3 regions of the Streptomyces sp. NBC_01017 genome follow, and region 3 is predicted to be linked to each of the others. Evidence: riboswitches for the same ligand, from Rfam matches in the RefSeq annotation. Region 3 holds a riboswitch; each other region holds the start of a gene.

Region 1 (9,424 bases), 1.3 Mb from region 3:
GGCCGTGCAGCAGGCCCCGGCTGCGGAACCAGTAGACGTACGCGAAGGCGCCGTAGAAGAACAGGCCCTCGATGCACGCCGCGAAGCAGATCAGGTTGAGCAGGAAGCGACGCCGGTCGGCCTTGGTCTCCAGGCGGTCCAGCTTCTCGACCTCGTTGATCCACTTGAAGCAGAACTCGGCCTTCTCGCGGATGGACGGGATGTTCTCGACGGCGTCGAAGGCCGCCGTCCGGTCCTGCGGGTCGGGGAGATAGGTGTCGAGCAGCGTCAAGTAGAACTGGACGTGCACGGCCTCCTCGAAGAGCTGCCTGCTCAGGTACAGGCGGGCCTCGGGGGAGTTGATGTGCTTGTACAGCGTCAGCACCAGGTTGTTCGCCACGATCGAGTCGCCCGTCGCGAAGAACGCGACCAGCCGGCCGATCATGTGCTGCTCGCCCTCGGAGAGCTTCGCCAGGTCGGCGACGTCCGAGTGGAGGTCGACCTCCTCGACGGTCCAGGTGTTCTTGATGGCGTCCCGGTAGCGCTCGTAGAAGTCCGGGTAGCGCATGGGGCGCAGGGTCAGCTCGAAGCCCGGGTCGAGAAGGTTGCTGTTACGGGTGGTCATTACTGGCAGGCCTCGCAGGACTCGGGGTTTTCCAGGGAGCAGGCGACGGCGTCGGGCTCGGCGACCTGCTGGACGGGGATGGTCTTCTCGGGCTGGGCGGCCTGACCCTGGGCGGCGCGGGCGATGCGGGTCGCCGGGCGCGAGCGCAGGTAGTACGTCGTCTTCAGACCCGACTTCCAGGCGTACGCGTACATCGAGGAGAGCTTGCCGATGGTCGGCGTCTCCAGGAACAGATTCAGGGACTGGGCCTGGTCGAGGAACGGGGTCCGCTGCGCCGCCATGTCGATCAGGCCGCGCTGCGGGATCTCCCACGCCGTGCGGTAGAGCCGCCGTACGTCCTCGGGGATCCAGGCGAACTCCTGCACCGAGCCGTTCGCTTCGCGCAGCGCCTCACGGGTGCGGGCGTCCCAGACGCCGAGCTCCTTGAGCTCGTTGACCAGGTAGGAGTTGACCTGGAGGAACTCGCCGGAGAGCGTCTCGCGCTTGAACAGGTTGGAGACCTGCGGCTCGATGCACTCGTAGACACCGGCGATCGACGCGATGGTCGCGGTGGGCGCGATGGCGAGGAGGAGGGAGTTGCGCATGCCGGTCGTGGCGATACGGCTGCGCAGGGCCGCCCAGCGCTCCGGCCAGGTCAGCTCGACGCCGTAGTGGTCGGGGTGCAGCACACCCCTGGCGGTACGGGTCTTCTCCCAGGCCGGCAGCGGGCCGTTGCGCTCGGCCAGGTCGACGGAGGCCTCGTAGGCGGCGAGCATGATGCGCTCGGCGATCCGGGTGGACAGGGCTTTCGCCTCGGCCGAGTCGAAGGGCAGGCGCAGTTTGAAGAAGACGTCCTGCAGCCCCATCGCGCCGAGTCCGACCGGCCGCCACTTGGCGTTCGACCGGCCCGCCTGCTCGGTCGGGTAGAAGTTGATGTCGACGACACGGTCGAGGAACGTGACGGCCGTGCGGACGGTGGAGTCGAGCCGCTCCCAGTCGATGTCGCCGGTCATCGTGTTCACGAAGGCGCCGAGGTTGACCGACCCCAGGTTGCAGACCGCCGTCTCCCCGTCGTCCGTGACCTCCAGGATCTCCGTGCAGAGGTTGGAGGAGTGGACGACATGGCCCGGCAGGGCCGTCTGGTTGGCGGTGCGGTTGGCGGCGTCCTTGAAGGTCATCCAGCCGTTGCCGGTCTGCGCGAGGGTGCTCATCATGCGGCCGTACAGGTCACGTGCCGGGATGGTCTTCTTCGCGAGCCCGGCCGCCTCCGCCTTGCGGTACGCCGCGTCGAACTCCTCGCCCCACAGGTCGACGAGATCCGGCACGTCCGACGGCGAGAACAGCGACCACGGCTCGTCGGCGTTGACCCGGCGCATGAACTCGTCCGGGATCCAGTGCGCGAGGTTCAGGTTGTGCGTACGGCGGGCGTCCTCACCGGTGTTGTCGCGCAGCTCCAGGAACTCCTCGATGTCGGAGTGCCAGGTCTCCAGGTAGACCGCGGCGGCCCCCTTGCGCCGGCCGCCCTGGTTCACCGCGGCGACCGAGGCGTCGAGGGTCTTCAGGAACGGGACGATGCCGTTGGAGTGCCCGTTGGTGCCGCGGATCAGCGAACCCCGGGACCGGATACGGGAGTACGAAAGACCGATGCCGCCGGCGTGCTTGGAGAGGCGGGCGACCTGGTGGTAGCGGTCGTAGATGGAGTCCAGCTCGTCCTTGGGGGAGTCGAGGAGGTAGCAGGACGACATCTGGGGGTGCCGGGTGCCGGAGTTGAAGAGGGTGGGGGAGGAGGGGAGGTAGTCGAGGCGGCTCATGAGCCGGTAGAGCGCGGCGACTTCGTCCACCGACCGGGCGGTGTCGTCCTCGGCGAGACCGGCGGCGACGCGCAGCATGAAGTGCTGGGGCGTCTCGACGACCTTGCGGGTGATGGGGTGCCGCAGGAGATAGCGGCTGTGCAGGGTGCGCAGCCCGAAGTAGCCGAAGCGGTCGTCGGCGTCCGTGTCGACCAGGGCGTCGAGGCGGGCCGCGTGCAGGCGCACGAACTCGGCGGTCCGGTCGGCGATGAGGCCCTCGCGGTGCCCGACCGCGACCGACCCGGTGAAGGACGTGACGCCCTGCGAGGCGGCCTCGGCGGCGATGGCGAGGGTCAGCAGCCGGGCGGCGAGCCTGCTGTAGGCGGGGTCCTCGGAGATCAGGCCGGCCGCCGCCTCGGTGGCCAGCTCGCGCAGCTCCGCCTCGTCCGCGAACGCGGACCGGCCGCGCAGCGCGGCGGCGGCGACCCGGCCGGGGTCGGCGTCGGGGAGGTCGGCGGTCAGCTCGGTCAGGGTCCGCAGCAAGGCGGTTCCCGGAGCGTCCTCGTCCGTGGGGACGGTAGGAACGGCTGAGGCCGGGTCTGCTGGCGCGATGGTCACGTGGGGGCTCTCCCTCGCTCGGCACGGGGGCCTCGGCGAGGGCAGGGGGCAGCACACGAGCGCACACGGCGTCGCGTCCACCGGCCCATTCCACGAGGCCCGGACATCGGGCGCACCGGCCGGGTGGCCGGGCGCGCTGTCGGCAGGTCCTCGGACTGACTCCTGCGCACGCCGCTCCTGGGAACAGACATGCACAAGTACACCGTTGCGGGACAGTTCCGGATTCGCACCGGATTCCCCTGCGACGACAGCGAGCATGAGCATACATCTTGTGCTCACCCGCCACGCCACCCCCAGATGTTGTGTCGTGCTGGTTTCAGAGCGTCAACTTGTGGGTGAGGAGCGTGATGTCGGCGAGGGGCGGGATCGGGCTCCGGCCCGCCCGGGTGCGGACGAAGCCCGGACGTTCGTGGATCGCCGTCCTGGAGGCAGGCCCGGGCGGTGATCTCGCCGAGGGCCGCCGGGTTGCGGGGGGTTCCGGGAGTGCTTCCATGGAGATAGGTGTCGGTGCCCCGCGGTCGCTCCGTTTCGAGAACGCTTCTCGGAAGGACACGCGCCATGACGAGGGTCGTCCGTCACCCGCCCGGCAAGGACCGGCCGCGCAACGCGCCGATGGCGACGCTGGCTCCGAGACGGGCGGGCGCCTGGCTCAGGCAGGGGTTCACGGGCCACTGGCACCGGCTGGCGATCCGCCTGGAGGCCCGCGGCGGCACCACCCGCCCCAGGAAGTGGCGCCGGTGGTTCACCTACACCAACGTCACCCGGGCCATCTGGACGGTGGCCGCGCTCGCCGTGCTCGCGTGGGTCGTGGAGGGCCTGTACATCCTGATCTGGGGCAGGACGACCGGCTTCGAGAAGTGGCGGGAGGGCAATGAGGGATTCGACACCGTGCTGCGCTTCCTCGGTCCGGTGCTGGCCGCGTCGCTCGCCGCCGCGCTCTTTCTGTTCTGGTGGTACCGGTGGACCAAACGGCGCTATCTCGCCAAGGCGCGGGACGACCCCCACCGACTGGTCCTCACCGCCGGTCCGGACGCCACGGAGATCGTGGGCCGGGAGGAGATCGCCCGGGTCATCGCCGAACGGCTGCGCGAGCGCAACACGCGCCGGCCCTATCTGCTGGTCGGCGGCGTCGGCGTGGGCAAGACCGCCGTCCTGGTACGGCTCACCGAACTGCTGGCGGAGCAGAACGCCGTACCTGTGCCGATCCGGCTGCGGGACGCGAACGGCGACAGCGACCTGAACTTCGAACGCATGGCCAAGGAGCGCTTCATCGAGGAGGCACCCCGGGGCATCCTCGCGCGCACCAAGACCGAGCGGGTCTGGCAGCAACTGCTCGCCGACGACAAACCGGTCGTCATCGCGGACGGACTGGAGGAGGCTCTCCTCGGCGACGGCCTCGAACAGAACCGGGACAACATCATCCGGCGGGCCATCGAGCGTGCCTACGAGGAGAAGCTGCCCCTCGTCATCGCCTCCCGTCCGCACAGCCCGCTGGAGAGCACCCCGGCCGCGATCGTGGAGCTGGAACCGCTCAGCGAGGAGGATGCCCTGCGGTTCGTCCAGGCACGCGTCCCGGAGACGGACGAACGCCGCGTGGACTGGATCGTGGAGACGGCGGAGGTGACCGAGTCGCCCGTCTACCTCCAGATCGCCCGCGAACTGCACCGCCACGGCGCCCTGGAGCACGACCGGCCGGACAACGAACCGCAGCACATGAACACCCGCAGCCGCGACCGCGGCATGCTGCGGCTGTGGCTGCTGGAGACCTGGGACGAGGCGCTGTGCCAGGGCCGGCTGCGCCGGGACGTCGCGCTGAGCCGGCAGGAACGCCGCGACACCCTCGAAGTGGTCTCCGCCCTGGCCTGCGTGGGACTGCTCCAGGACAAGCTGGAGGTCGGCCTCGGGGAGCTGCTCGACTCGGACGCCCACCCCGGTCCGATGCGGCGCGCGCAGGCCCGCGCCGAGCATCTGTGGGCCGGCGGACGCGCCTTCGACCGGTACGGCAGGCGCGGGAACGTTTTCTCCGAGTGGCACCGGCAGCAGATCTGGGACGTGCTGTGCCGGCGGATCGGCCCGGAGGAGAGGAGGCGGTTGCGCGGGGGGAACCTGGACCAGTGCCGCGCCGCCCTCGCCCGGATCGCGCGCAACGCGGACAAGCTGGGCCTGGTGGAGGGCTTCGAGCGCAAGGTCCGTTTCCCGCACAGCATCATCCAGGCCTACTTCGGCTACCGCGTGCTGTGGCAGCTGGGCGAGCGGGGAGCCGGCGAGCTCGTCGAGCACGTGCTCCAGCCGCCCGGACCCAGCCGCGAACTGCTCATGGCCCTGGTGCTGTTGTCGCGCCGCCGGGCGGCGAGGGTCAGGGCCCGCCGGGAGGGCGTACGGGCCGAGGTGACGAAGGAGGTCGAGGAACGGCTTCGCCGGTCACGGGTGCGCGGGCACACCCTGGCCCACCGGCTCTGCAGGGCCGCGGAACGCCGCACGGACGATCCGAAGGCGCTCGATCTCTACGCGGCCGCCGTGGAGATCGAGAGCGTGGAGGACACTCCGCGGCTGCTGGGCGACATCCTGGACGAAGTGCGCAGGACCTGGGCCGGTTTCAAGGGCGACCGGCGCAGCCTCGACGACGCCAAACTGAGGCTGCTCAAGCAACTCGGAGCCGCCCTGCGCAGCGTCTCCGACCGGATCGACACCACCCCGCTCTACGAACAGCTCGTCCAGATCGGTGTGAAGGAACCCTCCTACTCGATACGCCTGGCCGTCGCCCAGGAGTTCGGCAGCGGCGGCAACCCGGCCTTCGCCGTGATCCGCGGGCGGATCGGGCTGAACACCGACCCCGTGCAGGAGTACAACGACCGGCTCGGCGAGCTGAAGGCCTGGAAACGCGGTGAGTACGAGCAGTGGGCCGAGCGCATGGCGCGGGCGCGGGCCGCGGGCGCGGCCTCACGGGCCGGCACCGAGCGCATCGGGCGGCTGCAGCAGGACCGGCGCAAGCTCAACGAGGAGTACCGCGGGAAACGGGTCGTTCTGTTCCGGGAGTTCGTGATGCGGGCCTGGATGATCCCCATGCTGCTGGGCTCCGTCGACGAGGCACACCGTGACGAGGCCCGCGAACGCCTCACCAAGTGGCTGCGCCATCTGGACCCGAAGGCCACCGGCGGCGCCCCCGATCTGCCGCTCGCCCTGGAGGCCGCGCTGGCCCAGGGCTTCAAGTACGCGGCCAACCGCCGGATCCGGCACCCGCGGGCCCACCAGGGCGGTCGCGCGGACCTGATCCGGCAGGCGGAGACCGTGCTCCAGCAGTCCCGGTGCTGGTACGCGCAGGTCATGCTGCTCCAGGCGCTGTGCCTGTGGAGGCTTCCCGACACCGTAGGCGTCCACGAGCGGGAGCGGCACGCGACGCCGGGGAGGGACGGGCACGACGGCGGGCGCGAGCCACCCCGGGCGCTGGGCGGGGCGACCGCCGTACAGACCGCGGAGCGCTGGCTGTCGATGGCCGGCACGGCGCACCGGGCACCCGGGCATCCCGAGGCGAACGGTGCCTCGCCCCGGCGGCCCCTGCACCCCTTCGTCGCCGAGGCGGGGGACCTGGTGGCCCTCACGCTGGAGACCGGGCAACCCGAGCGGTTCCTCTGGATCGACGAGAAGGGCGTCGCCGACAACATCGGCGCGCGCACCGGCGCCCCCCTGGAGTACCGCAAGCACAACCTGTGGATCCCGCCCTCGGTCGGCTGGAGCACCCTCGACGCGCGCGCCCAGTGCCTGGTCGCCGACGTGCTGGTGATGCTGAACCTCATCGAACGGGACGGGCATCCGGACGAGGTCGAGGAGCGGATGATCCGCGCGGAGCAGCCGGGGACGTCGTCACTCCCGCCGTGCATCCGCAGCGATCGCCGCCCGCTGCGGCCCGACCTGCGGGCCGGCATGGCGGACCCGCCCGAGCCGGGGACGACCTGTCCGCCCGACTGCAAGTTCCGGCTCTGCCCCTACCCGCCCCGGGGCTGTGTGCCACGCGGGGAGATCCGGGAGCCGTTCTGCCGCCAGCAGCAAGCCCTGTTGCCGGGACGAGTACGCCGACGTCTTCCCAGGGTCCTGCGCAGGAAGACACCGCACTGGGTCAGTATGCGGGTGCGCGAGCTCGACGGTTTCTGGCAGCAAATGGCCGGGCGCACGCGCAGCTAGTGCGGTACGCCCGGCCATTTGCCGCCTACCGGGTCAGTGGCTCGTCCCCGCCGTGGCCGGCGGCAGTTCGACCTGGACGCCCGGGTCGCCCGCGTCCGCCGTGTAGTCCTCCGGCTTCGTCTCGTCGATGCCCTCCGGGGCCTTCGCGGCCTTCAGGACGAAGGTCAGGACCACCGTCACCACCACGTTCAGCACGAACGCCGTGAGGCCGATGTAGCCGATCTCGCCGATGCCCGGGATCTCCTTCGCCGAACCGCCGAAGTGCTTCTGGGTCGGGGAAGCGACCCCGTACGCGGCAACCGTGCCGTAGATCATGCCGACGGCCCAGCCGGCCAGCAGGGCCCAGCGGTGGAACCAGCGCGTGAACAGGCCGCCGACCAGGGCCGGGAAGGTCTGCAGGATCCAGATGCCGCCCAGCAGCTGGAAGTTGATGGCGACCGTCTTGTCCATGGTGAGGACGAAGACCAGCGCGCCCACCTTCACCAGCAGGGACACGATCTTGGAGACCTTGGTCTCCTGCGCGGGCGTCGCGTCCGGCTTGATGAAGTCCTTGTAGATGTTGCGGGTGAAGAGGTTCGCAGCCGCGATCGACATGATCGCCGCCGGCACCAGCGCACCGATACCGATCGCCGCGAAGGCCACGCCCGCGAACCAGTCGGGGAACATCGTCTCGAACAGCTGCGGGATCGCCAGCTGGCCGTTCTGCACCTTGATGCCGGCCGCGATCGCCATGAAGCCCAGCAGTGCCAGCAGGCCCAGCATCAGGGAGTACAGCGGCAGGATCGTGGTGTTGCGGCGGATCACCTCACGGCTGCGCGAGGACAGCGTCGCGGTGATCGAGTGCGGGTACATGAACAGCGCGAGCGCGGAGCCCAGCGCCAGCGTGGCGTACGTCCACTGCCCCGCCTCGCCCGGGACCAGCGCCCCGCGGGGCGCGCCCGTGGCCGGGTTGGTCTGGCTGTACGCCTCGCCCGCCTTGGCGAAGATCTCGTCGAAGCCGCCGAGCTTGATCGGGATGTAGATGATCGCCACCGCGATGACGATGTAGATCAGCGTGTCCTTCACGAACGCGATCAGCGCGGGCGCGCGCAGGCCCGAGGAATAGGTGTACGCGGCCAGCACACCGAACGCGATGAGCAGCGGCAGGTCCTTGATGAACCAGTTGGTGTTCTCGCCGCCGCCGACGCCCATCACGTCCAGCACGGCCTGGATGCCGACGAGCTGGAGCGCGATGTACGGCATGGTCGCCAGGATGCCGGTGACGGCCACTGCCAGCGACAGGCTCTTCGAGCCGAAGCGGCCGCGCACGAAGTCCGAGGTCGTCACATAGCCGTGCTTGTGGGAGACCGACCACAGGCGGGGCAGGAACGTGAAGATCAGGGGGTAGACGAGGATCGTGTACGGCACGGCGAAGAAGCCGGCCGCGCCCGCCGCGTAGATCGCCGCGGGTACGGCGACGAAGGTGTACGCCGTGTACAGGTCGCCGCCGAGCAGGAACCAGGTGACCCAGGTGCCGAACGACCGGCCGCCCAGGCCCCATTCGTCGAGGCTGTTCTCGTTCTCGGCCTTGCGCCAGCGCGCGGCCAGGAAGCCCATGACCGTGACGGCCAGGAAGAAGAAGATGAAGACGCCGAGCGCGACGCCGTTCACGCCGTCGTTCACTGCGACGCACCGCCCTTCCGGGAGCCGCGGGCGCGCTGGTCACGCTGCCACAGCTTGTACGCGACCATCGTCAGCACCGTGGAGAGCAGGACCCACAGCATCTGGTACCAGTAGAAGAACGGGATGCCGGCGACTTCCGGATCGGCCTTGGCGTACGAACCGACCCACAGCATCGCCACGAAGGGCGCGACGAGACAGAGGCCGATGACGACCCGTATGGGCGTCACCACCGGCTCTCTGTTCACTTCTGGGGCATCTGACATCTGACGGCTCCGTCCCCTCACTGATCACCTGAAACGCCCGGGCAATGTAGGTGACGGTGCAACGACAGCGGAAGCCCCTGTCCGCATATCGGATGTGGAGGATTGGTGTGCACGCCGACCGGGCGCTCAGCAGCAGCGGAACCCCTGGCGTGGATCTGCTTCCTGACGGTCCGTCCGCATCCGCTCGAAGTCGCGCCGGGAGGGCACTTCCGCGTCCGGACGCTCATGCCGTACGTGGGTGACATAGCGGTCGTATGCTGACTCGTCGGTCAACTCCCGCACGTACCAGCGCACGCTACTGAACACCCGCCGAAGACTGACTGCTCGCC
Region 2 (9,424 bases), 4.8 Mb from region 3:
ATCGCGTACGACGACCCCGAGTACGCCATCACCGAGGAGGTCGGGCAGGAGTCGGCCACCGAACTCATCTCGTACGCGATGAACATGGCCGCCGACCGCAAGGAGTGCCCGGCGAAGGACCTCGTCACCACGCTGGTGGCGGCGGAGGACGAGGGCAACCTGCGCTCCGACGAGTTCGGGTTCTTCGTGCTGATGCTGTCGGTGGCCGGCAACGAGACCACCCGCAACGCCATCACGCACGGCATGCACGCCTTCCTCACCCACCCCGAGCAGTGGGAGCTGTACAAGAGGGAGCGTCCGGCGACGGCGGCCGAGGAGATCGTCCGCTGGGCGACGCCCGTCGTCTCCTTCCAGCGGACGGCCACTCAGGACACGGAGTTGGGCGGAAAGCGCATAAACAAGGGGGACCGGGTAGGAATCTTTTATGCCTCGGCGAACCACGATCCCGAGGTCTTCGAGAACCCGGACACCTTCGACATCACCCGTGACCCCAATCCTCACCTGGGCTTCGGCGGGGGCGGTCCCCACTACTGCCTCGGCAAGTCCCTGGCGGTCCTGGAGATCGACCTCATCTTCAACGCCGTGGCCGACGCCATGCCCGGCCTGCGGATGGTCGGCGACCCGCGCCGACTGCGTTCCGCCTGGATCAACGGCGTCAAGGAACTCCAGGTGACCGCCGACTGACGAGACGCACGGCGCCACACTCGGGCCGACGGCTTCCCGGCGCCGTCGGCCCGTCCCGAGGGAGGCAGGAGCACCCCTTATCCCTACGCCCCGTTCCTGCCTCCCCCGAGACGGCTCCGTCGGCGCACCGGGGACTCGTACGCATGGCGAAGGCGACGGCCCCGGGGATCGGGGGGCCGCCGCCTTCGGTTCAGGGTCTGGCGCGGTCGGCTCAGTACCAGCCGTTCGACTGCCAGAAGTCCCAGGCGCCACAGGCACTGCCGTAGCGGTCCTTCATGTAGTCCAGGCCCCACTCGATCTGGGTGGCCGCGTTGGTCTTCCAGTCCGAGCCGGCCGAGGCCATCTTGTTGCCCGGCAGGGCCTGGACGAGGCCGTAGGCGCCGCTGGAGGAGTTGGTGGCGTTCACGTTCCAGTCGCTCTCGTGGTCGACGATCTTGGAGAAGCACTGGTACTGGGACGAGTCCGAGATCATCTTCTGCGCGACCTTCTGCGCCGAGCCGGCCTCGGTCGACGCGGCCTGGGCGGGCGCGGCGGCGAACATCGTGCCGGCGGCGGTGGCGGCCAGGGCGGCGCCGGCGAGAGCCTTCTTCGGGGCGGAGATGCGACGGAAGGTGGAAATCGCGGACACGGAGAGCCTTTCTTCGGGGACAGGGGCCGCAGGCAAGCCGGAACCACGCGATGCGAGGCGGGGGCGTACGTCGGCGCCGCGGCCCTGAGGGCACGTCGGCGCCGTGCGACGTCGTCCAGAGAAACAGGCCGGGAGGATGTCCGCAATGAGCCTTTTTGCTAGTTGTGTTCGTATGCGGGGGGAGCGCAATCCGTGTGACGTGGCTCTCAATGTGCAGGTCAGGGCCGATATCGCCATGTACATGGCATCCGATTTGTCCGACTAGGGTGGATCGTAGGTGATGTGAGTCATGTGGGGTGGTTCACCGTGTGGATCACAGACCGCGCGTGACCCCTCACCCTGTGGGTGCGTCGAATGTGACCGGGCTCTCGAAAGCCGCCCGGCGCGTGGCACGGCGAAGCGCCCGCAGGATCACCGGGCCGAGAGTGACGGTGAGGACCACGGTGACGAGCGCCCGGCCGAGGTCCCAGCCGAGGGAGGTCGCCAGGCAGTACGCCACGAAGCGGGCCAGGTTCGCGGGGACGGCCGCGTCGGGGTCGAAGGCGACGTTCGAGGCCAGGGCGCTCATGAAGGGCCAACCGGCGAGGTTCATGATCGTGCCGTAGACGAAGGCCGCGAGGAAGCCGTAGACGGCCAGCATCAGCAGCTCCGCCCGCCCGCGCAGGCGGTCCTGGCCCGGCAGCAGGCCCGCACCCATCGTGAACCAGCCCATCGCCAGCATCTGGAACGGCATCCAGGGCCCCACCCCGCCCGTCAGCAGCGCCGACGCGAACATCGTCACCCCGCCGAGCACGAACCCGAAGCCCGGCCCGAGGACCCGCCCGCTGAGCACCATCAGGAAGAACATCGGCTCCAGACCGGCGGTACCCGCCCCGATCGGCCGCAGTGCCGCCCCCGTCGCCGCCAGTACACCGAGCATCGCGACCGCCTTCGGCCCGAGCCCCGACTCGGAGATCGTGGCGGCGACGACCGCGACGAGGAGGACCAGGAGAGCGGAGAAGAGCCAGGGGGCGTCCTGGGCGTGGGCGCTGAGCTGGGAGGTGGGTGGGGTCAGGAACGGCCAGCCGAACGCCGCGACCCCGACCGCGCTGACGAGGGCCAGGGCGGCGATGGAGCGGGGGCCCAGGCGGACGGCTCGGGCCTGGGGCGTGGGGTGAGCGGAGTGGCCTGTCATGCCAGGGCCTCCCGTACCTCGGCGACCGTGAGCCACTTCTGCGGGGCCAGGATCTTGGCCACCTGCGGGGCGAAGGAAGGGGAGGCGACCACCACGTCCGCCGCCGGGCCGTCCGCGATGACCTCTCCGTCGGCGAGCAGGATCACCCGGTGGGCCAGTTCGGCGGCCAGCTCCACGTCGTGGGTGGCCAGGACGATGGCGTGCCCCTCGGCGGCGAGCCCACGCAGCATGCCGAGCAGACGGGCCTTCGCCGCGTAGTCCAGACCACGGGTCGGCTCGTCGAGCAGGAGAAGCGGCGGCTTGGCGGTCAGTACGACGGCCAGGGCGAGGGTGAGGCGCTGGCCCTCGGAGAGGTCGCGGGGGTGGATGTCGTCCGGGATGTCCGGGAGGAGCTCGGAGACGAGGGTGCGGCAGGTGCCGGGGGCTGCACCGGCGTCGGCGTCGGCTGACGTGCACTCGGCTGCGACCGTGTCGGCATAGAGCAGGTCGCGGGGTTCCTGGGGGACGAGGCCCACCTTGCGTACGAGGTCGCGGGGCGGGGTGCGGTGCGGGACGGCTCCGCCTACGTGCACCTTGCCGGCGGACGGTTCCACGAGGCCGACCAGGGTGTTGAGCAGGGTGGATTTTCCGGCGCCGTTGCGGCCCATGAGGGCGATGGTTTCGCCGGGGGTGACGGTGAGGTCTACGTGGCGTAGGGCTTGGATGCGGTCGCGGGTCACGGCGAGGGCTTGTACTTCGGCCGTGTGGGGGGAGGGTGGGGTGGTGGGGGTGTGTTTGCGGCGGAACCAGCGGGCGCCCACGGGGGCGGGGGGTGCGGATTCGTCGCGACTGCCGGTCCGTTGTGGCTGGTCGCGCCCACGCGGCGGTAGCCGCAAATCGAGTACAGCCCCGCGCCCCTGGGCGGCGATGTCGTCCCGTGTCTCGAGCCGTTGCCGTAGGTCCGCTGCCTGCCTTCGAGCGTCTCGGACCGTCAGCGGTAGCGGTGACCAGTCCGCCAGGCGGCCCAGGGCCACGACCGGGGGGTACACCGGTGATACGGCCATGACCTCCGCCGGGGTGCCCAGGACGGGTGCCGATCCGGGGGCGGGGAGCAGGACGACCTGGTCGGCGTACTGAATGACGCGTTCCAGGCGGTGTTCGGCCATCAGGATCGTGGTGCCGAGGTCGTGGACCAGGCGTTGGAGGACCGCGAGGACCTCTTCCGCGGCGGCCGGGTCGAGGGCCGACGTCGGCTCGTCGAGGATGAGGACCTTGGGGTGCGGGGTGAGGACCGAGCCGATCGCGACGCGTTGCTGCTGGCCGCCGGAGAGGGTGGCGATGGGGCGGGACCGGAGGTCGGTGAGGCCGAGGAGGTCCAGGGTTTCCTCCACGCGGCGGCGCATCACGTCGGGGGCCAGGCCCAGCGACTCCATGCCGTAGGCGAGTTCGTCCTCGACCGTGTCCGTGACGAAGTGGGAGAGGGGGTCCTGCCCCACCGTGCCCACCACGTCGGCGAGTTCGCGCGGCTTGTGGGTGCGGGTGTCGCGGCCGGCCACCGTGACACGGCCGCGCAGGGTGCCGCCGGTGAAGTGCGGGACCAGGCCGCTGACGGCGCCGAGGACGGTGGACTTGCCCACGCCCGACGGCCCGACCAGGAGGACGAGCTCGCCCTCCGGCACCTCGAAGTCGACACCCTGGACGGAGGGTTCGACGGCACCGTCGTAGGTCACCGATACATCCTCGAAGCGGATCACGACGGCTCCTTGGGGATCACGAAGGCGGGCAGCAGGCCCAGCAGCACGGCCGCCGCCGGCCACAGGGGCAGGGTCGGGGCGACCAGGGGGACCACACCGGGGTGCAGCGCCCCGGGGTCCCGGGAGGCGGCGAGGGTGAGCAGTACGGCCACCGCGACGCCGGAACCGGTGACCAGCCAGGCGCGGACGTCCCAGCGGTCGGGGCGGTAGCGGGTCCGAGGGGTACGACGGCCCCCGAGCCACAGGCCGGCCAGCGCGGCGGCCAGGCCGGCGAGGAGGACGGGCAGGCCGTAGGCGGCGCCCTGGGCGGTGAGGAGGCCGTACGTTCCCGCGCAGACGCCCAGCAGGCCGCCCAGGGTGAGGACGGTGGTGGTGCGGCGGACGGCGGCGGGGACCTGTGCGGTACGGCCGTATCCGCGGGCGTCCATCGCGGCGGCGAGGGCGACCGAATGCTCCAACGCGCCCTCCAGGACCGGGAGTCCGACGTGCAGGAGGCCGCGGAGGCCGCGGTCGGGTCGGCCGCGCAGACGCCGGGCGGCGCGCAGGCGCTGCACGTCGGCGATCAGGTTGGGGGCGAAGGTGAGGGCGACGACCACCGCCACGCCCATCTCGTACAGGGCACCCGGGAGGGACTTCAGCAGACGAGTGGGGTTGGCGAGGGCGTTCGCCGCACCCACGCAGATCAGCAGCGTGGCCAGCTTCAGGCCGTCGTACAGGGCGAACACGACGGCCTCGGCGGTGACCCTGCCGCCCAGGCGGATGCCCTGGGCCCAGCCGGGGAGGGGGACTTCGGGGAGGGTGACGACCACGTGCGTGCCGGGGATGGGGGAGCCGAGGGCCACGGCGAAGAAGAGGCGGATGAGGAGGACGGCGAGGGCGAGCTTGACGAAGGCCGAATAGGAGCGGGCCCAGGGGGTGTTCGGGCGGCACGTCGCCACCACGTAGGCGGACGTGGCGATGAGGAGGGTGAGGAGGAGGGGGTTGGTGGTGCGGGTGGCCGCGGTGCCCAGGGAGAGGGCCCAGAGCCACCAGGCGCCGGGGTGGAGCTGTGCGCGGGGACGCAGCTGGGGGGTGGGGCCGCCTGCCGGCGCCGGTGCGGTGCCGGCGCTCTTCGGGACGGGCGCCGCCCCGGCACGAATGCCCGCGGGCCGGCTGGGGCGGCTTGCCATCAGCCTCGCCGCCGCCGTGCCTGCCAGACCGCTGCCGCGCCCAGCACCGCCACCACGGCGATCCCCGCCACCAGGCCCAGGGACGGACCGTCGTCCGAGGCGTCCTTCTTCTCAGCGGAGGACGAATCCGCGGAGGACGACGCCTCGGAGGGCGACTTCGGGGACGCCGTCGTCGACTTGTCGCCGCCGGCCACCTGCTCCCCGCACCCCTGCTCCGGGTAGCCGCCGATCGCGCACAACAGCGCGTCCGTGCCGTACCGGAGGGGCTTCGCCACCGTGGCCAGGGCCTCTGCGGTGGTCGCGTCCGGGGCGACGCGGGCGCACACGGTGCGGCGGGCCGGGGGCGTCTCGCCCGACGGGGCGTCGGCCGTCGTACCGAAGTCGATGACCAGAGCCACCCGCTTCTTGCCGTCCTGCGCGGGCGTCCGCGCGCAGATCACCGCGAACACGGCCGCGCCCCTCGGCCGGGCGGCGTCCTTCGAGTCCTCGCTCACCGCGAAGCGGAAGCCCTGGACGTCGCCGTCGGAGGGGCGGGCGGTGGAGGGGCCCTGGGTGGCGTACGTCCACTTGTCGCCGTCGCGGTCCCAGAAGGACCAGTAGCGGTAGCCGGTCGCCTTGGCGGCCTGGGCCGCGCCGGTCACGAGGACCAGCGCGGCCAGGAGGAGGGTGAGGGTGCGGCGGATCACGATCGCTTGGCCTTGTTGCGGCCGCTCAGCAGGAAGCCGACGCCGATGCCGGCGACCAGGCACACGCCGACGAACCACCACACGCCGAAGCCGTTGTCGTCGTCCTCCTGCTTGTCCGAGGCCGTCGCCGACGTCGTCACCGACCCGTTGGGCGCCGACTGCGGAGCCGGGCCCGTCGCGTTGAGCTGCTTGACCAGGTCCGTGCCGCCGAAGTCACGCGGGTCGGCGCCGGTCGCGTGGGCGGCGAAGATCAGCTGGGCGTAGGCGGCCGGGCCGCTCTGCACGGCCCACTTCGAGGAGTTCTGCTCCAGCCAGGCCAGCGGCTTCCGGGCGGCGCTCGCCCCGCTCTGCGCGGCGACGGCGACGACCGCGTCGGCCGTGTTGCCGTAGTCGGGCTGGTCCTCGGCGCCGGGGAGGGCGGACTTCAGGTGGCCTTCCTTGGCGAGGGCCTGCGTGAGGTAGGAGGCGCCGTTGGCCGCGGCCCGCTCGGGGGTCGCGGAGCCGGTGTCCGTACAGGACGGGTCCGACTGCTTGCCGGGGCTCACCACGAGGCCCTTGCCGAGCGTGCCGACGACGCCCGCCGCGGTCGCGTCCGCGTTGGCGGCCAGGCCGCCCTTCTTGTCCGGCTGGAACGCGAAGGCACCCGCGTCGGCGCCCTTGCAGGGCAGGGCGAGTTCGAGCAGGCCGTCGTACGGGGACTTGCCGCCCTTGACGACCTCCGCGGGCTTCTCGCCGGCGGCGGCCAGCGCGCCGACCACGACCGACGTCGAGTTCGCGTCGGTGGCCCCGCCCGGGGTGTAGCCCCAGCCGCCGTCCTTGTTCTGGACCGACTTCAGCCAGGACACCGCCTTGTCGGCGACGGCGTCGTGCCCGCCGAGCGCGGCCAGTGCCTGGACGGCGGCGGCCGTGTTGTTGGTGTCGATCATGGTCTTGGCGCCGCAGTCCGCGCTGGTGTCCGCGCGGTAGGGCGCGAAGGCCCCGTTCGCACACTGCTGCCCGACCAGCCAGTCCACCGCCCCCTTCGCCGGCTTCACGTCCACCGTGTCCTGCGCGAGCAGCGCGAGGGACTGGCGCCAGATGCCGTCGTACGTGGGGTCGGAGTCGCCGTACAGCTCGGCGGGGAACGCCTGCGACGGCGACGTGGAGGGGGTCGGGTCGGCGGCTACGGCGGGCGCGGCCGCGCCGATCACGACGGTGGCGGCCAGGACCGCTGCGCTGCGGCGGACGTACATGATCGGCGGGTGCCCTTCCCTAAGGGGAACCGGGCAGCACAGGGAAAACCCCCGGCGGCTCGGCTCCGTATACCTCGACGGTGCCGCGCTCCGGCAGGCTGCCGGTGCACGTGAGCCGGTCACTGTCCCGTACGCGGCGATCCGGCTCACCGGCCTTCGACGACCGGTTCACGGTTGCGGGTCAGCGCCGGATTTGCACCGGCTTTCCCCCGTACGGGTGTGATGACGACGCGGCCACTCTACCGGCCCGTAGGGAAGCGGCTGAGGGGAGGCTGTGAGCGGGGGTAGCTTCGGCCGCATGGGGATCATGGGGAGGACGGGACGGCTGCTCGGTTCGGGGCGCGCGTCCGACGTGTACGAGATCGACGAGGCGTGGGTGCTGCGCCGCGACCGGGAGGGCTACGCCGACGGCCTCGCCGAGGGCGCCCTGATGGAACGTCTGCGCGCCCACGGCTACCCGGTGCCCCGGGTGCGGCTCGCCGACTCCTCGCGCTCCGAGCTGGTCATGCAGCGCCTGTACGGGCCGACGATGCTGGAGGCCTTCGTCGCGGGACGGATCGACCCGCGCGAGTCCGGGGCGATGCTGGCCCGCCTCCTGCGACAGTTGCACACCGTCCCCGGCCGTGTGGTCCACCTGGACCTCCACCCGGAGAACGTGATGCTCACGCCCGACGGCCCCTACGTCATCGACTGGGCCAACGCGGAGGAGGGCGACCCGGGCCTCGACTGGGGCATGTCCGCGGTGATCCTCGCGCAGGTGGCCTTGGTGGACGAGCAGTTCGCCGAGCCCGTCCGCGCCACGCTCGCCGCCCTCCTCGCCGACCCCTGCGACCTCACCGGTGACGGCCTGACGGAGGCCCTGCGCCGACGGGCCGCCCACCCGACGATGACCGTGCGGGAGGTCGAAGTGCTCGGTGAGGCCGAGGAGTTGGTTCGGTCGTTCATGCCTTAGGCGGTCGCGGCGTCGGGCCGCCGAAGGCCAGGTGGAGGACTCGGCCGGACAGCAGCCAGGTGCCGGCCGGGGACCGGCGGAACGTGTCCTCGTAGTGGCCCACTTGAACCGGAGGCCCCGGCGGGACCAGGCCGCCTCCGTGGCCGTCGACGCGGTACGTCGTGAAGTACGAGGTCGCCGTCGCGGTGCCGGGGGACGTCACCGTCACGAGGACGTTGGACATCAGGCGCCGCGAGAGCCGGTCGGCGGGACGGGAGCCGAAGTACGCGGCCAGCGCGTCCCGCCCCTCGACGAGCCGCTCACCCGCCGGCCACTCCCATGTGCCGTCCTCGGTGAACAACTCGGCGACGGAGGCCGGTTCGCCGAGGTCGAGGCGGTGGACGAAGTCGATGACGAGGCGCTCGCAGGCTCGCTCGGCGAGCAGCAGCTCCAAGGGATCCATGGCGTTCACGGCGTTCATGGCGTGCACGGTGTTCGTGGCGTTCATGGCGTTCATGGTGATGCTTCACACCGCCACGTACGTCACCGGCTCACTCCCCGCCACCGCCTCCGCCCGCCCCAGCTTCACCAGTCGCCGCACATGGGCCTCCGCCTCCGCGATCGCGATGTTCCGTGATCCGTACGGGATTTGCTCCCACGGCCGGTTCCACTCCATGCGTTCGGCGAGCTGCCAGGGGGTGAGGGGAGCGGCGAGGAGGGTGAGGAGGTCGGTGAGGCGGGTTTCGTGGTGGGTCAGCAACTCGCTCACGCGGGCCGGGGCGTCGGTGAACGTGTGCTGGTGGGCCGGGAGGATCTCGGCGGGGGTGAGACGGCCCACGCGTTCGAGCGAGGCGAGGTAGTCGCCGAGGGGGTCGGTGACGGTCGTGTCGTCGGGGTCCTCGTACAGGCCGATGTGCGGGGTGATCCGGGGCAGCAGGTGGTCGCCGGAGAACAGGCGTCCATGGCCGGGGAGTCGGGCCGGGTGGTCCTCCTCCAGGTGCAGGCAGACGTGACCCGGTGTGTGGCCCGGGGTCCAGATCGCGCGCAGGCGGCGCCCGGGGAGGTCGAGGAGGTCGCCGGGGACGATCTCGCGGTCGGGGGCGGCGGGGGAGAAGCCGGGCAGCGTGCTCGGGCGGCGGGCCGTGCGCAGGGGGGCCACGTGCGCGTCGGGGGCGCCGGCCGCCGTG
Region 3 (9,424 bases):
CCGACCGTGTCACGCGCCTCGAACACGGCCACGGAAAAGCCGCGACGGGCCAGCTCCACGGCAGCGGTCAGTCCGTTCGGCCCCGCACCCACCACGACCGCATCGAGCATCGACGGCACCTTCGGACTCCTTCGTCAGCCGATGGCCATTGAGGGTCAGGATATGCCGGGCCGCTGACAGCCTCAGGGCACGGGTAAAGTCCGCCGGGTGACGCGCCGCTTTCTCATCCACGTGCCCGAGGACGATGTCCGGCACTGGTTCGAGGTAGGGGCGACGGGCCGGGTGGTGCGGCAGATCTCGTTCCGGGGGCACGCCTCGCTGCCGGTGGTCGCCGTCGAGGCCGCCGAGCTCGCCATGGCCCGGCAGACGTGCGGGGACTGGGGCGTTCGGCTGTACGAGGTCGTGTACGGGGTGCCGGCGCGAGAACCGGTCGTGGAGCCGCCGGACGCACGGCCGGTGGACCGTCGGGAGTTCGATCTCGCGTGGGGCCGCGCCCGGTCCCACCGCCAGTGCGAGGTACGGCACGACAGCGGTCCCCTGCCCGTCGGCACGCGTCTGACCGGCACCTTCACCAGGTCACCCTGGGGGCCCGGGGTGACGGGCGTGTTCGTCGACGTGGGTCTGCCGGCCCTGGGCTTCGTGGACGCCGCGGTGCTCCTGGAAGCGGGGTGCCGGTGGCCCGAGGACGGCACACGCGCGCAGTTCGAGGTGGTCGACCTGCGTGTCGGCGGCCGCTCCCACCCGCAGGTCAGGCTCCGTCCGACAGCAATTCCACCACCCGCCGAGCCGTGGCCGCGTCCCGGGCCGTCGTGAACGGCAGCTCGTTGCCGCCCGTGATGCGGAACGGTTCGCCCGTGCGGGTCAGGTGGGCGCCGCCCGCCTCCTCGACGAGGAGGATGCCCGCCGCATGGTCCCAGGCGGCCTCCCAGCTGAACGCGGTCGCGTCCAACTCGCCCCGGGCGACGGCGAGATACTCCAGCCCCGCCGAACCGCAGGCGCGGGGCCGTACGCCCTCGGTCCACAGGCCGAGCAGCGCCTGCTTCTGCTCGTCGGTCGTGTAGTCCGGGTGGGACGTGGCCACCCGCAGGTCACGGCCGGGATCCGGCGCGCCGGACCGCAGTCGCTCGCCGTCCAGGAAGGCGCCCCTGCCCCTTGTCGCCGTGGCCAGTTGGTCGCGGGCCGGGGCGTAGGTCCAGGAGGCGAGCAGGACGCCGTGCCGGGCGAGCGCGACCAGGGTGCAGAAGCCGTCGTCCCCGTGCACGAACTGGCGGGTGCCGTCGACGGGGTCGACGATCCAGACCGGGGCGTCGCCGCATATCGCGTCGTACGACGCGGGGTTCGCGTGCACCGCCTCCTCGCCGACCACGACCGAGCCGGGCAGGAGTGCTCCGAGCGCCTCGGTGAGGTACTGCTCGGCGAGCCGGTCGGCGTCGGTCACCAGGTCGTGCGGTCCGTTCTTCTGGTCGACCTCGTGTGCGGCGAGCTGCCGGAAGCGGGGCATGATCTCGGCCGCGGCCGCCTTGCGGACCGCTTCTTCCACGTCTGCCGCGTGCTGTGCGAGAAACTCGTCGATGGTTTCGTTGTTTTCGATCACCCCTCCATGAGAGCACGTCCCACTGACAACCCCCGCCCGCCGGATGGACACCGGATGGCATCGCCGTGAACTCGTGGTGCCGATATCTGCAGGTCAGCGGCCGACCGCGTACCCCTGCATGCCCCGCGGATTCGCCGCCGCCGACAGGACGCCGGTCTCCGGGTCCCTCGCTACGGCGCACAGCCGGCCCTCCGACCAGTCGTCACCGATGGTCACCGCATGACCACGCCGCCGTAGCTCCTCCACCACCCCGGCGTCCATCCGGGACTCCACCGTGACGCTCCCCGGTCGCATGCCGCGCGGGTGGAAGGAGCCGGGGAAGCTGTCGTTGTGCCAGTTCGGGGCGTCGATCGCGCCTTGGAGGTCGAGGCCGCCGCGGACCGGGGCGCGCAGGGCGACCGCGAGGAGGAAGTGCAGCTGCCACTGGTCCTGCTGGTCCCCGCCGGGCGTGCCGAAGGCCATGACGGGCACGCCGTCGCGCAGGGCGATGGAGGGCGTGAGGGTGGTGCGGGGCCGCCGGCCCGGGGTCAGCGAGTTCGGCAGGCCCTCCTCCAGCCAGGTCATCTGCAGCCGGGTGCCGAGCGGGAAGCCCAGTTCGGGCACGACGGGGTTGGACTGGAGCCAGCCGCCGCTGGGCGTGGCCGCGATCATGTTGCCCCACCGGTCGACGATGTCGAGGTGGCAGGTGTCGCCGCGGGTGCCCCCGTCGGCGGAGGTCTCGGGCTCTCCCGGCACGGGCGAGGTCGGCCGCTTGGCGACGGTCGGTTCCCCGCCGCCCAGCGCGTCGAGGCCGGGCCCTTCGGCGGCCGCCACGCGCGCGTGCGCGCACAGCCGTGGGGCGAGGCCGCCCGGGCTGCCGGGCCGCAGCTCGTGGGAGGCCTTCTCGCCGACCAGTTCCCGCCGGTCCGCGTTGTACCGGTCGGACAGCAGCGCGGCGAGCGGTACGTCGGCCGCGTCGCCGTACCAGGCCTCCCGGTCGGCCATGGCCAGCTTGCAGCCCTCGATCAGCAGATGGACGTACTCGGCGGACCCGTACCGGGGCAGTTCGGGCGGGAGCAGCGCGAGCTGCTGGAGGAGGACCGGGCCCTGGCTCCAGGGGCCGGCCTTGCACACGGTCCAGCCGTTCCAGTCGTACGTCGCCGGTGCCTCGTAGGTCGCGGACCAGCCGGCGAGGTCGGCGGCCGTGAGCGTGCCGGAGTGCCGCTCGCCGCTGGTGTCCATCGTGGGGCGCCGGGCCTGCCGTACGAGGGCCTCGGCGATGAAACCGGAGCGCCACACCTCCCGCGCGGCCTCGATCTGCGCGACCCGGTCCCCGGCCCCGGCGATCTCGTCGAGCAGCCGCTTCCAGGTGGCGGCGAGGGCGGGATTGCGGAACAGCTCCCCGGGCCGGGGCGCCTTGCCGTCCCGCAGGTACACGGCGGCCGACGACGGCCACTGCGTCTCGAACAGTTCCCGCACGGTCTCTACGGTCTCGCCGACCCGCTCCACGGGCGCGTGCCCGTGTTCGGCGTACCCGATGGCGTACTTGAGCACGTCGGCGAGCGTCCTGGTGCCGTGGTCCCGCAGCAGAAGCATCCAGGCGTCGAACGCGCCGGGCACGGCGGCGGCGAGCGGTCCGGTCCCGGGTACGAGGTCCAGTCCGAGCCCCCGGTAGTGCGCGACGGTCGCCCCGGCGGGCGCCACGCCCTGCCCGCACACCACCCGCACCTCGCCGTCCGCCGGGGCGATCAGGATCGGCACCTCGCCGGCCGGGCCGTTGAGATGCGGCTCGACGACGTGCAGCACGAACGCACCCGCCACGGCGGCGTCATACGCGTTGCCGCCGCCCTCCAGCACGGCCATCGCCGACTGGGAGGCGAGCCAGTGGGTGGAGGACACCATGCCGAACGTGCCTTGGAGCGTGGGGCGGGTGGTGAACATCGGGTCTGACACCTCGCTGTCGCGCGGATCGGTCCATCCGATCTTCAGGGACTACCCGTTCGGGGTTCAACCTTCCGGCAGGGGCCGGTTCGGTGTGAGTGGTGAGTGGCCCGTGAGTGCTCGTCCGATTCATCGTGCGCGCCTGGGCGGAGTGAAGGTGTAGAGGTCGAGCACGTCGGGGCAGGGTGCGACGCCGGGGCCGCCTGCCCTGACCCAGGTGATGATGTCCTCGGTGGCGTCGGGATCGTTGACGAGGCCGAGCCAGACGGGGCGGGCTCCCGCGGCGCGGCCTGCGGCGGAGGGCTGGACGACGATCACATTGGCGTGTTCGCACACGCCGAGGCACTCGGAGATGCGTACGGGCGCGTTCTCGGCAAGTCGCGCGGTCTGCTGCGCGTGATCGACTCCGGGCACCTTCGGGGTCCCGCAGCAGCAGTCCCGGCACACCACGATCCGGCTGGGCACCGGCTGTTCTGAGGGTGTCCGCACGTCAGCACCGCCCCACGGGGCCGGCCGGGCGCAGGAAGCGGATCACCGGGTGGCCGGGGTCGTCGGTGACCTCGGCATGGACGCCGTAGACCTGCTCGATGAGCGCCGGTTTCAGGACTTCGGCCGGGGTGCCCTCGGCGACCGCGCGGCCTGCGCGCAGCACGAGCAGGCGGTCGCAGTACATCGCGGCGAGGTTGAGGTCGTGCAGGGCGATCACGGTGGTGACCGGGAGGCTCGCGACGAGGGCCAGCAGGTCGAGTTGGTGCTGGATGTCGAGGTGGTTGGTGGGTTCGTCGAGCAGGAGCTCGCGGGGTTCCTGGGCGAGGGCGCGGGCGATCTGGGTGCGTTGGCGTTCGCCGCCGGAGAGGGTGTGCCAGGACTGGGCGGCCCGGTCGGTGAGGCCGGTGCGGGCGAGGGCCGCGGTGACGGCCTCGGCGTCGGCGGCCGTCGGTGGCGTCCAGGCACGGCGGTGCGGGATGCGGCCGAGGGCGACGACGTCGCGGACGGTCAGTTCGGTCTGGGTGTGGGCGTGCTGTTCGACGGTGGCGACACGCCGGGCGGTGGCGCGGCGGCCGACCTCGGGCAGCGGGCGTCCGTCCAGGGTGACGACCCCGGCGGTGGGGGCGAGGACCCCGGCGAGGAGTCTCAACAGGGTCGACTTGCCGGAGCCGTTGGGGCCGAGCAGGCCGACGGTCTCGCCGGGAGTCAGGGTGAGCGTGACGCCGTCGACGACGACCTTGTCGGCGAGGCGCCGTACGACACGGTCCGTGCGCAGGCTGGTCATGCCGCCGTCCTCCGTCCTCGGTAGAGCACGGCGATGAAGGCCGGTACGCCGATGAGGGACGTGACGACGCCCACGGGGACCTCCTGGGGGTCGAGGACGGTGCGGGCGGCGGTGTCCACCCACACGAGGAAGACGGCTCCGGTCAGTGCCGTGACCGGCAGCAGACGGGCGTGGCCGGAGCCGGTGAGGGCCCGGGTGGCGTGCGGCAGGACCAGGCCGACGAAGCCGATCGCGCCGGCGCAGCTGACCAGGGCGGCGGTGAGCAGCGCGGTCGCGCAGAGCAGGACCAGCCGGGTGCGCGCGACGCGGACGCCGAGTCCGGCGGCGGCGTCGTCCCCGAAGGCGAAGGCGTCCAGGGTGCGGGCGTGCCCGAGGCAGAGGGCGAGGACCACGGCCAGTACGGCGGTGCACAGCAGGACCTGTCCCCAGTCGGCGCCGGTGAGCGAGCCCAGCAGCCAGAACAGCACGCCCCGGGTGGTCTCGGCGTCGGCGGAGGTCAGCACGATGAACGAGGTCAGCGCGGAGAACAGCTGCATGGCCGCGACCCCGGACAGCACGACCCGGTCCGTGCTGCCGCCGAGGACGTGGCTGAGCAGCAGCACCATGGCGAAGGAGAGCAGCGCGCCGAGGAAGGCGCCCGCCGACAGCGAGAGCACTCCCCCGCCGACCCCCAGCACGACCACGGCGACCGCTCCCGTGGACGCACCGGAGGACACGCCGAGGACGAACGGATCGGCCAGCGGATTGCGCAGCAGCGACTGCATGACCGCCCCGCACACGGCGAGCCCGGCCCCGCACACCGCGGCGAGCAGCGTGCGCGGCATGCGCAGGTTCCACACGATGCCGTCCCGCAGCGGCGCCAACGTGCCCTCGCCGAGGCCGAGATGGGCGGCCACGGACGCCCACACGTCCGCCGTGGAGATGTCGGCCGGCCCGATCGTCACGGCGACGGCGACCGACGCGAGCAGCGCCGCCGCCAGGCCGCCGAGGGCCGGCAGCGGCGTACGGACGCTCACCTGGCGGATCCTGCGGGCCCGGCGAGCCCGAAGTCGCGCAGGCCCGCGGCGACCTTCTCGATCCCTTCGACCGTGCGGACGGACGGGTTCATCGCCTGCCCGCTGAGCAGGACGTACCGCTTCTTCCTCACGGCGGTCAGATTGCGGGTGGCGGGGTTGGTCTCCAGGAAGCGGATCTTGGCCTCGGCGGTCTCCGCGGTCTGCTGCTTGCGCGTGAGGTCGCCGATCACGAGGACGTCGGGGTCGCGGTCGGCGACGGTCTCCCAGCCGATCTGGGGCCACTCGTCGTGGGTGTCGGAGAAGGCGTTCCGCGCGCCGACGGCGCGGGTGATGGCACCCGGCGCGCCGCAGCAGCCGGCGAGGTAGGGCGACTGGGAGTTGGCGAACCAGTACATGAGGGTGACATCGGAGACGTCCAGCTGGGCGGTGGACTTGCGCACCCGCTCCTTCAGCTCGGCGACGAGCTTCTCGCCGCGGTCGGCGACGCCGAACGCGCGGGCCAGGTCGCGTATCTCGCCGTACACGGTGTCGAGGGTGAGCGGGGTGGAGCGCGAGCCGTCGCCGCCGCTGTCGTTGTCCTTGCCCGCCGAGCAGTCGGAGGGCGAGACGTAGGTGGGCACGCCCAGCTTCTCGAACTGCTCGCGGGTGGCGACGCCGCCCTTGCCGAGGGTGGAGACGAAGGAGGCGGTGACGAAGTCGGGTTCGGCGTCCAGGACCTTCTCGAAGGAGGGCGCGTTGTCCGCGAGCCGCGGCACGGAGGCGTTCGCCTTGTCCAGGCCCTTCATCACCGGGTCGGTCCAGGTCGCCGTGCCGGCCACCCGGTCGGCGAGGCCGAGGGCGAGCAGGATCTCCGTGGTGCCCTGGTTGAGGGACACGGCCCGCTTCGGGGGCGACTTCAGGGTGACTTTGTGGCCGCAGTTGTCGAGGGTGAGGGGGTAGCCCGCGGCGGCGGACTTCCCGGTGTCCTCGGCGCTGCCGCTTCCCGAGCCGCCGCACGCGGTGAGCAGGAGGGCGGGCGCGAGCAGCAGGGCAGCGGGACGGAGGGCAGATCGGTACACAGGCGTGCCTCGGTTGTCGGGGCTCGTACGCGGAGCCTGGCCTACGGACGTCCTCCGCGCGCGGGCGTGGAGGTGCCAGCAGGTCTTCGGACTCGGGTTCGTCCCGACGGGGCGCCTTCCCGGTCTCCCAGTGGCGTGCGTCTGTGCCCCGCCGGTCCCCCTCACCGCTGCGCGTCAGTTCCGGATTCGCACCGGATTCCCTGGCCTCGGGTGTGGCTCGACTGGCTCTCGGAGGCTATCAAGCCCAGCTTGCGGCCGGGTCGTTCGTTCGGGTGTCCGGCGGCCCGACAGGGTGCGGAGACCCAGGTCACAACCTGGAAGAGGGCAAGGTCACAGCCGTGCCCTCTGCTGCTCCTTTGATGATCTGACCTAGCATCCGAGCATGACGGTCCTGCCTGACGACGGGCTCTCGCTGGCCGCCGAGTTCCCTGACGCAACCCATGAGCAATGGCAACGCCTGGTGGAAGGCGTGCTGCGCAAGTCGGGCAAGGACGTCTCGGGCCCGGCTGCGGAAGACGCCCTGTCCACTGCGTTGGAGGACGGGCTGCGCACCCGCCCCCTCTACACCTCGCGCGAAGCCGCGCCCGATCCCGGCCTGCCCGGATTCGCCCCGTTCGTCCGCGGCGGTCGCGCCGAGGGCAGCACGGCCGGCGGCTGGGACCTGCGGCAGCGGCACACGGCGCTCACGGACGGCCTGGTGCTCGCGGACCTGGAGAACGGCGTCACCTCGCTCTGGCTGGTCCTCGGCGAGGGCGGCATCCCGGTGTCGTCGCTCGGCCGGGCCCTGGAGGGCGTCTACCTCGACCTGGCCCCCGTCGTCCTCGACGCCGGAGCCGACGTGGAGCCCGCCGCGCGGGAGCTGCTGCGGCAGTACGAGGAGCGGGGCGTCGCCAAGGAGGCGGCGCGCGGCAACCTCGGCGCCGACCCCCTCGGCCATGAGGCCCGTACGGGCACGTCCTCGCAGTTCGCGCCGGTCGCCTCGCTGGCTCGGCAGTGCGCCGAGGAGTACCCGGGGCTGCGGGCGCTGACCGTGGACGCGCTGCCGTACCACGAGGCCGGCGGCTCGGCCGCCCAGGAGCTGGGCTCGTCGCTGGCGACCGGTGTCGCGTATCTGCGCGAGCTCACCGAGGCGGGGCTGACGGCCGAACAGGCGTGCGCCCAGCTGGAGTTCCGTTACGCGGCCACCGCCGACCAGTTCCTGACGATCGCCAAGCTGCGGGCCGCGCGCCGGCTGTGGGCGCGGGTGACCGAGGTCTGCGGGGCGCCCAGCGCTCAGGTGCAGCATGCCGTCACCTCGCCGGTGATGATGACGCGCCGGGACCCCTGGGTGAACATGCTGCGCACGACGGTCGCCACGCTGGCCGCCGGGGTGGGCGGCGCCGACTCCGTGACCGTGCTGCCCTTCGACCACGCGCTCGGCCTGCCGGACGCGTTCGCGCGGCGCATCGCCCGGAACACCTCGACCATCCTCATCGAGGAGTCGCACCTCGCCCGGGTGATCGACCCGGCGGGCGGCTCCTGGTACGTGGAGTCCCTCACCGACGAACTGGCCCGGGCGGGCTGGGCGTTCTTCCAGCGGATCGAGCAGGCCGGCGGCCAGACGGCCGCGTTGCGCTCCGGGCAGCTGGGCCAGGACCTGGCCGAGACGTGGCAGGCGCGCACCGGCAAGCTCGCCAAGCGGCGCGAACCGATCACCGGCGTCAGCGAGTTCCCGAACCTCACCGAGCCGCCCGTGGAGCGTGCGCCCGCGCCGCAGCCCCGGTCCGGCGGCCTCCCGCGGGTCCGCCGCGACGAGGCGTACGAGGCCCTGCGCGCCCGCTCCGACGCCCACCTGGCCGCCACGGGCTCCCGGCCGCGGATCTTCCTGGCCGCGCTCGGCCCGGCCGCCGCGCACACCGCACGCCTCACCTTCGCCTCGAACCTCTTCCAGGCGGGCGGCGTCGAGCCGGTCACCGAGGGCACCTTCGAGGAGAGCGGCGCCACGGAGGTGTGCCTGTGCTCCAGTGACGCCCTCTACGAGGAGCAGGCCGAGGCCGTGGCCGCCGAGTTCAGGTCGGCGGGCGCCACGCACGTGTTCCTCGCGGGCCGCCCCGGGCAGTACACCGATGTCGACAGTTACGTCTTCGCGGGCTGCGACGCGGTCACCGTGCTGTCCGCCGCCCTCGACCGCATGGGAGTGTCCTGATGGGAATCCCCGACTTCTCCGGGATCGAGCTGGGGACCCCGGCCGCCGCGGGCGGCGCCGACGAGTGGCGTACGGCCGTCAAGCAGGCCACGGGCGGGGACGAGCCCCTGTGGGAGACCCCGGAAGGCATCGCGGTCAAGCCGCTGTACACCGGCCGTGACCTGGAGGGCCTGGACTTCCTGGGCACCTTCCCGGGCATGGCGCCGTATCTGCGCGGCCCGTACCCGACGATGTACGTCAACCAGCCCTGGACGATCCGCCAGTACGCGGGCTTCTCCACCGCCGAGGAGTCCAACGCGTTCTACCGGCGCAACCTGGCCGCCGGCCAGAAGGGCCTGTCGGTCGCCTTCGACCTGCCCACGCACCGGGGCTACGACA

Evidence for each region. Region 3 has a riboswitch for cobalamin ahead of OG331_RS12685 (ABC transporter substrate-binding protein). Riboswitches for the same ligand answer to the same signal wherever they lie in the genome.
Region 1: linked by a shared signal. The riboswitch ahead of OG331_RS18220 (ribonucleoside-diphosphate reductase subunit alpha) and the one ahead of OG331_RS12685 (ABC transporter substrate-binding protein) in region 3 are both predicted to bind cobalamin.
Region 2: linked by a shared signal. The riboswitch ahead of OG331_RS34500 (prenyltransferase/squalene oxidase repeat-containing protein) and the one ahead of OG331_RS12685 (ABC transporter substrate-binding protein) in region 3 are both predicted to bind cobalamin.

Annotation. Positions count from the first base shown of each region.
Region 1 covers NZ_CP108683.1:4,033,523-4,042,946, reverse strand. Annotated here, with positions in the region: gene OG331_RS18225 (ribonucleotide-diphosphate reductase subunit beta) at 1-604, opposite strand, end outside; gene OG331_RS18220 (ribonucleoside-diphosphate reductase subunit alpha) at 604-2,991, opposite strand; cobalamin riboswitch at 3,115-3,289, opposite strand; gene OG331_RS18215 (ATP-binding protein) at 3,550-7,170, shown strand; gene mctP (monocarboxylate uptake permease MctP) at 7,204-8,832, opposite strand; gene OG331_RS18205 (DUF3311 domain-containing protein) at 8,829-9,095, opposite strand; gene OG331_RS18200 (YbdD/YjiX family protein) at 9,222-9,401, opposite strand; gene OG331_RS18195 (carbon starvation CstA family protein) at 9,391-9,424, opposite strand, start outside.
Region 2 covers NZ_CP108683.1:7,504,716-7,514,139, forward strand. Annotated here, with positions in the region: gene OG331_RS34470 (cytochrome P450) at 1-684, shown strand, start outside; gene OG331_RS34475 (transglycosylase SLT domain-containing protein) at 896-1,312, opposite strand; gene OG331_RS34480 (ECF transporter S component) at 1,647-2,486, opposite strand; gene OG331_RS34485 (ABC transporter ATP-binding protein) at 2,483-4,219, opposite strand; gene OG331_RS34490 (CbiQ family ECF transporter T component) at 4,216-5,388, opposite strand; gene OG331_RS34495 (SCO2322 family protein) at 5,388-6,074, opposite strand; gene OG331_RS34500 (prenyltransferase/squalene oxidase repeat-containing protein) at 6,071-7,306, opposite strand; cobalamin riboswitch at 7,424-7,554, opposite strand; gene OG331_RS34505 (phosphotransferase) at 7,614-8,258, shown strand; gene OG331_RS34510 (nuclear transport factor 2 family protein) at 8,248-8,700, opposite strand; gene OG331_RS34515 (MBL fold metallo-hydrolase) at 8,764-9,424, opposite strand, start outside.
Region 3 covers NZ_CP108683.1:2,726,058-2,735,481, forward strand. Annotated here, with positions in the region: gene OG331_RS12650 (phytoene desaturase family protein) at 1-110, opposite strand, end outside; gene OG331_RS12655 (hypothetical protein) at 208-813, shown strand; gene OG331_RS12660 (inositol monophosphatase family protein) at 749-1,594, opposite strand; gene OG331_RS12665 (gamma-glutamyltransferase family protein) at 1,688-3,514, opposite strand; gene OG331_RS12670 ((2Fe-2S) ferredoxin domain-containing protein) at 3,644-4,003, opposite strand; gene OG331_RS12675 (ABC transporter ATP-binding protein) at 4,005-4,787, opposite strand; gene OG331_RS12680 (FecCD family ABC transporter permease) at 4,784-5,803, opposite strand; gene OG331_RS12685 (ABC transporter substrate-binding protein) at 5,800-6,861, opposite strand; cobalamin riboswitch at 6,921-7,102, opposite strand; gene OG331_RS12690 (methylmalonyl-CoA mutase family protein) at 7,244-9,046, shown strand; gene scpA (methylmalonyl-CoA mutase) at 9,046-9,424, shown strand, end outside.